Regions from separate parts of the Bacillus sp. AP8 genome, predicted to be linked through region 1. Evidence: predicted binding sites of a transcription regulator. Region 1 holds the regulator's gene; the other holds the start of a gene.
The links. Region 1 encodes Rex, which represses fermentation and respiration genes when NADH is low (regulators of the CRP and FNR family bind a similar motif). Its sites were predicted from a motif close to TTGTGAAATATTTCACAA; they were not measured.

Region 1 (3,866 bases):
TAAGTATTCAGTACCTTCATATTTCACTTCAGTACCAGCATATTTTGAGAAGATGATACGATCGCCAACAGCAACCTCTAAGGCTACTCGCTCACCGTTATCAAGTACATTTCCAGCACCTACTGCTACAATTTTACCTTCTTGAGGTTTTTCCTTTGCAGTATCTGGTAATACGATACCACTTGCAGTTTTTTCTTCTGATTGAACTAGTTCAATAATAACGCGATCACCTAATGGTTTTAACAAGAAAAACACCCTCCTCAATAACAATTCATAAAATTTTTCTATTATTAGCACTCAACTATATTGAGTGCTAACACAATTAATATAATAAATAAATTCGCACTATTTTTCAAGTATTTGTCTTTAAAAAAAATCCCTTCCCTTCAACAGATTCCAACAATATTCTTCCTAAGTGATCTAAACCTTCTACAGTATGCTACAAATTACTCTCTTTTATAATAAAATTTTGCAAAAAGAAAATTTTATAGAATTTGAAAAAAGGAATGGTTTGTAACCTTTCATCAAAAAGAAGTACAATAATAGATATGTAACTTCAAAAGGAGATAATAGTGTGAAAAAAGAATATTGGTATGTCATCATGGTGTATATTGCCATGCAATTATCCGGTATTATTGGTGCTCCTCTCTTTAAATATATTGGTCTTGCAATGGGAGCTTCTGAAAATACGATAAATATCTATGCTACTGCCTATTGGTCTATATTTAGCTTTATCGTAGCTTTAATTATTACACTGATTTTAATGAGAAAGGATTTTGGTTCAGCTAGTTGGATAAGAAATGAACCTCCTGCACCAGTGGGTATGTCCATTCTTTGGGCTATAGCGGGAATTTTTCTAGCTTTCTTCGCTCAAACTATTGCAGCAAATATAGAAAGATTAATTGGAATCGAAGTAGGCTCCGAAAATACTCAAACCCTTGTAAATGTGATTTCTTCTGTTCCATCATTTGCTATAATAACTTCTATAGTTGGACCAATACTAGAAGAATTGATATTTAGAAAAATTATTTTTGGTTCTCTTTATAAAAAAATGAATTTTATATTAGCCGCATTAATTAGTTCGATCATATTTGGTTTAGCACATCTAGAATTTGAGCATATCATTCTATACACCGCTATGGGATTCACCTTTGCATTCCTATACGTTAAAACAAAACGAATTATAGTACCGATTTTTGCTCATGTCATGATGAACACTACAGTTGTTATTGTGCAGCTAATGTTCCAAGATCAAATAGAAGATATGATGAAACAAGTCGAACAAGTGCAAAGCTTTATTGGAGGATTACTATGAGACGTCAGTCACCCTTAACTTCAGGTATCATTTACATCATACTTGGAATCATTTTTACTGCTCTGGCTATTAATTATGTATCAGCCGATGGATGGAATGTATTATCATTCCTAATAGTATTTTTAGCAACCATTGATTTCGGATCTGGAATCCGTTTAGTAATGCTACATTTCCGGTTAAAGAGAATGCAAAAAAAGAAACCTTAAATAATGGCATCTATACTCTGATTACTCATTATAAGCTTATATGATTTTATAAAACATCATATAAGCTTGAAATGAAGAAGAGGTTATCTAAAGATAAATGATATATTACCTTCAGATAACCTCTTTTCTATTCCTGTTCTTGATGCTCTAATTCGATGTCATGTATATCTTCTATTGGGTAGTGCTTTAAGAAATATACAAGCGATTGTAATTCTACCGCTAAATCAATATGATGGACACGAATAGAAAGTGGAACATTTAATCTTGCTGGTGTAAAGTTTAAGATTCCTTTTACATTAGCACCAACTAAACGATCCGTGATAGGTTGTGCTACAGGAGCTGGGACGGTTAGGATTGCAACCGTTACTCCTTCTTTTTGTAGAATCTCTTCCATTTCATCCATGTCAAAAATGGTAACGTCACCTATTTTTGTACCGATTTTTTCCTTATCAACATCAAAAGCCATTTCAATCTTCGTATTATTGTTTTTCAAAAAATTATAATGCAAAAAAGCAGTCCCTAAATTTCCTACCCCAATTAATGCGACTTTCGTTAATTCATCTTGATCAAGTGTCTTTCTAAAAAAAGATAATAAATAATTTACGTTATAACCGTAACCTTTTTTACCTAACGCTCCAAAATAAGAAAAATCTCTACGAATTGTAGCGGAATCTACTTTTACAGCTTCACTTAGTTCAGCTGATGAAACACGTTGCTTTCCTGACGAATGTAAATTTTTCAAAAAACGATAATACAAAGGTAATCTCTTTGCTGTTGCTTGAGGAATTTTTATGTTTTCCTGTGGCATAATCTGCTCCCCCCATTATAATTGCTCTTAAAGTTCAATAAATTATCTATAATAATCAGGGCTTGAATTTCTTACTATTCCTACTCGAAAATATTTAATTCAATAATTATACCTTTATCTTGTCATATGCACATAATGTAATTATTGCAAAAACAGTTGTAAACGCTTCCACAGTAATAATGTTCGAAACATTTAAAATTAATAATTGCGCAAAATATAATATAATTATGAACTTTCTATGCCTTTTTGATTTCATTAAGTATAACAGAATGGATGAATAAGTATGGATTAAGCAATCCTCTTATTAACATTCCATTTCATAGAAAGAACATCCCCTTTTTCAGGTGTAACAAAGCTTTTGTCTACCAATGGCTTTGTTACCCGTTTAACTGGTCTCTTTTATCCCAATCTTAACTTTACCAATCCAACTGATTAAGTTACTTCTCCCATCTATTACCCCCTTTACATTGATGATACACTATTTTCACAATTTTGTGCCACAGTTTGTACTGTTTTTCACAATTTATATTCCTTTAATTGCTCCAATAGTGTGTTTCGTATACACTATCAGTAAGACAACTGAGGTGAATAATATGATTGTGTTACAAGTAAATAAATTATCGAAATATTATGGAGCTGAGCAAATCCTTTCTGATATAAAGCTAGAAGTACAAAAAAGGGATCGTATAGGTCTAGTAGGAAGAAATGGTGCCGGAAAATCAACCTTGTTAAAAATCATTGCTGATCAAATGTCCTATGATGATGGAGAAATAATAAAGCCAAAGGATTTATCTTTAGGTTATCTAGCACAGAATACGGGTTTACATTCTGAGCGCTCCATTTGGGATGAAATGTTAACCGTATATACACCATTAATTCAACTTGAACAGCAATTACGATCACTAGAACATCAAATGACATTACCAGAGACGTATAACAACGATGAAAAATATCAAAAAGTTTTAAAAGACTATGATGAGCTGCAAATTTCTTTTAAAGAAAAAGGAGGATATCAATACGAAGCAGATATCCGATCTGTTTTACATGGTCTTCAATTTCAGCAGTTCGATTATGCAACCCCCATTTCTTCGTTAAGTGGCGGACAACGAACAAGATTAGCTTTAGGGAAACTATTGCTCTCACAACCAGACCTTCTCATCCTTGATGAACCTACCAATCATTTAGATATTGAAACATTAACTTGGCTAGAACAATACTTACAAAATTACAAGGGTGCAGTACTAATCGTATCCCATGACCGTTATTTTATGGATAAGGTCGTTTCTGTCATTTATGAATTATCTAGACATACGATTAAAAAGTATCATGGAAATTATAGCTATTATCTTGAACGCAAGGCAGAAGACTACCAACGAGAAATGAAGCAGTTTGAAAAACAGCAAGAGGAAATTGCTAAATTAAATGATTTTATCCAAAAAAATATCGCTAGAGCAACTACTACTAAAAGAGCTCAAAGCAGGCGCAAGCAATTAGACAGGATGGAAATAATGGACCGTCCTCAAGGTGATGAAAAATC
Region 2 (3,866 bases), on a different contig from region 1:
TTGAAACATAGGGACGACCAATGCCAATTACCGTTTTAATATCAGGGTATAATTCTGAAATTTTACATTGTGTTTGACGGAGCCACTGATTAAACTCTTCTTTTGATATCGTCTTGGATTTAAAAAAGATAATGGAAACAATTCGATGGCTTAAATAGGTTGAATAAATATTTAATCTGTCATGCGTTTCGAGTTGATTTTGAATATTGTTAATGATGTCTTTTGTAATGGCATGATTACTTTGCAAATTAATGGCTAATACAAAACCGTTTGGGGTAAAATCCATTTTCCAAATCTGTATGAGCTCATGTAATTCATTCTCCGTTTCAATATTGTTATTTAATATGTCAAAAAATAATTGATCTCGATATTTTAAATGGATAGATTGTGCACTTTCCTCTTGTTTAATCCATGTCTTTATAGCTGGAGTTACAAGTTGAAATAAACGAATGATATCAAAGTCCAGTCGATTGCGGATTTTCTCTAGAAAAAGATAGCCAATCGTATTCTCAAAAGAATCTTTAATCTTGTATGAGAAGAACTCATTTGAACCGTCGCTAATAATAGATATATCATTTTCGATTAATTGAAATTCATTTAAATGGTTTATATCATTGCTAGATAAATGAAATGATGAGAGATTGCCATATTGCTTTTTGTTATTAAAAAACATAACCTCTTGCCCTATAAATTTGCTAAGACGCTTCAAAACAGTATGAATATCGTTCATATTTAAAATCTCGAGCCAATAAGAGACCATTTCATTTGAAAGAATATGGAGTAGGTTTTGTTTTTCTAAAGATAATACTTGGTTTAACTGATTAAGTAAATAATGCTCATCTTCCTTTACAAAGAAGAGTAAGGGTTTTTGAATTTCATTTGCTAGATCAATTAAATAATAGGGTACAGATCTGTTGGTTTTTGAAAAAACAATAATTCCATTCGTTAGCTTGTTCTCAAGACTAGCTTCTATTAAGGGGAATTGTTGTTCAGTGCTTTCAATAATTAACACGCTATCTGGTTGAGATGGAATCTCATTAAAACAAACATTTGAAATAATATTTGCTTTTCCATTCCAACCAGCAAGAATGTTACCAAAAAAGAAGGGGTTACAGGTCATCAGTTGATTAAATGTTAGTGACATAGCTTTCTTACTCACTTTCTTTAGCCCAAATCTGTGTTCTATTTGCTTTTTGATATTTATATCGTGTAGATGGATTTGTAATTGTTTTCATCGTGTATTCTTTTAATGTAGCCTTATATAAATCATCACATTCATCATTTATTGACCCGATTGAAATAGCTTCAGCAATACATGCTTGCACACAAACAGGTTGTTCGCCTTTTTGTAAGCGCCCGTAGCACATATCACATTTATCAGCTTTATTTGTGCTTTTGTGAATGGTTATTGCTTGAAATGGACATGCAGATGCGCATTTACCACAGCCAACACAGTTTTGATTATCTAAAACTACAATACCATTACGCATTTTTCGAATACAATGGTGATTGCAAACGGTCATGCATGCTGGTGTTTCACAATGGTTACAAGATGTTGAAAAATGAATATGCTCTTGTTCATCCTGTTGATAAATAGTTTGGATTCTTCTTCGATTTGTTTGACTAGTTTCATGTTCATTGCTACAAGCATACGTACAAGAACGGCAATAGATGCATTTATTGACATCAATAAAAAAGGCAAGCTGTTTCATTGGAATCACCTCATTCATTATCATACAAGAAATGAGATCAGAAAGTAAGAAAAATGTGATGAAATTCACATATAAAGATGTTATGATTTTATCAGCTATGCCTAAAAGGAGAATAGTAATGTATTTTACTCAATTAGAAAGGTAAGCAGTGTTGAAGGCAATATTTTTATTATAATGTAGAACTTTTAATATAGCTGTTTTTTTTAGAGAGTTGCTTTTCAATATGTTCGGTGATTAAAATCAGAGGATAAAGAACACGGTTGATAGAAACGTAAGGTGCGAGACTTCTGTGGATGCAACCTATACCTATACTCACTTTCAAAGTTTGCGAAAACAGTCTTCGTTATAAATGACTAGCAGTAAAGATGTAAGAAAGGAGGTAAAGAGCTTGGATCAAAACTATAAAGTAACTCGACATATATGTCCGCGAAATTGTTATAGTAGCTGTGCTATGTTAGGGTATACGAAAAATGGAACGCTGATGAAGATTTCTGGAGATCAAAAACACGGTTATACAAAAGGAAAGCTTTGTCCAAAAGGTTACAATTATCTCTCCCATGTCTATCATCCAGAAAGGCTCAAATTTCCGATGAAGCAGATTAAAAGAGGAAGTGGGGAATGGATTAGAATTTCTTGGGATGAGGCAATTGAAATCATTTGTCAAAAAATGATTGAGTTATATGATCGATATCATTCAAACTTATCTTTAGCATTAAATAAATATTCAGGAAACTTTGGTGTACTTCATAATAGTGTAGAGGGATTCTTTAATAGTCTGGGACAAACGACTCGGGCTGTTGGTTCACCGTGTTGGTCTTCTGGATTAGATGCTTCCATTTATGATTTTGGCAATTATAAAAACTCTGATCCAAGTCAACTAGCACTAGCAGATACCATTATTTTATGGGGGAGTAATCCAGTTTGGACATCCATGCATTCAGTACCGTATTTATATGAAGCTAAACAAAGAGGAGCAACTATCATTACGATAGATCCGGTTTATACAGCGACAGCAAAAAAATCAGATATTTATGTGCAAATAAATCCAGGTACTGATGGTGCACTTGCTTTAGCGTTAGCAAAAGTTATTTATGATGAGAATAATCATGACGAGTCATTTCTCAATCAGAATACAAAAGGATTTCATGCATTCATTGATTATGTGAATTCTCTGGATTTGGAGCTGTTACTTCAAGAGTGTGGTCTATCTAAGGATGCTCTTCAAGTCATAGCAGCTCATATTTCAAAAGCCAAAAAAACGATTACTTGGATAGGTTTTGGTTTTCAAAGAAATATAAATGGTGGGCAAAATATACGCACTATTAATGCATTAATGGCCATGACAGGTAATGTTGGAAAACCAGGTACGGGTGTTTTATATGCACAAATGGGGAGTTGGAAATTCTCAAATAAAATAATGAATTATTATAACCAAGGTTATTCAGAGTCAGACTGTGTGAGGTCGATCAGCATGAATGACTTTGCTCAGTCGTTAAAGTTTACGAAGAATCCACCCATTAAGTTCCTTTGGATTTCTTGTCGTAACTTATTGGCGCAAAACCCTGATCAAAAGTTGTTGAAAAAACAATTGCAGGAATTGGAGTTAATTGTGACAGTTGATCAATTTTTAACTCCATCTGCTGAGCTTTCTGATATTGTACTACCCACTACTACCAACTTTGAAGAATGGGATATCGTACCTAGTTATTGGCATCATTGGATTGGGATTAACGAGCCTGCTATTTCACCTTTTTATGAAAGTAAAAGTGATTTAGATATTTCGTGTTTACTATCAAAAAGGCTAAATGAATTACGACCTGGATTCTCAAGTTTTCCTTATGATAAGTCTACGGAAGACTTCATAACAGAACAATTTACAGACGATATTTATAAGCGATTAGGTATTTCTAGCTGGAAAGAGCTATTACAAGGGCCACGATTGTTAGACTTTCCGAAGATTGCATGGGATAAATGGCAATTTGAAACACCATCCGGAAAATTTGAATTTTATTCAGAAAAAGCGTTAAACAATGGGAAGCCTCCTATCGCCATGTACCCATTAAGTCATGAAAAAGTAAAGAAGGATCAATTTTTACTTCTTTCTAATCACGGACAATTTAATTTAAATTCTCAATTTAAAAACTTGAACTTTTT

Region 2: a site for Rex is predicted at 1,766-1,783, ahead of BN349_RS23360 (4Fe-4S dicluster domain-containing protein). Genes of this name have one in related genera too.

Annotation. Positions count from the first base shown of each region.
Region 1 is NZ_CAPG01000092.1:4,882-8,747, reverse strand. Features, by position in the region: gene groES (co-chaperone GroES) at 1-246, opposite strand, end outside; gene BN349_RS21780 (CPBP family intramembrane glutamic endopeptidase) at 575-1,315, shown strand; gene BN349_RS21775 (YdiK family protein) at 1,312-1,521, shown strand; gene BN349_RS21770 (redox-sensing transcriptional repressor Rex) at 1,649-2,329, opposite strand; gene BN349_RS21765 (ABC-F family ATP-binding cassette domain-containing protein) at 2,923-3,866, shown strand, end outside.
Region 2 is NZ_CAPG01000027.1:23,058-26,923, forward strand. Features, by position in the region: gene BN349_RS04795 (PucR family transcriptional regulator) at 1-1,159, opposite strand, end outside; gene BN349_RS23360 (4Fe-4S dicluster domain-containing protein) at 1,152-1,712, opposite strand; gene BN349_RS04805 (molybdopterin-dependent oxidoreductase) at 2,101-3,866, shown strand, end outside.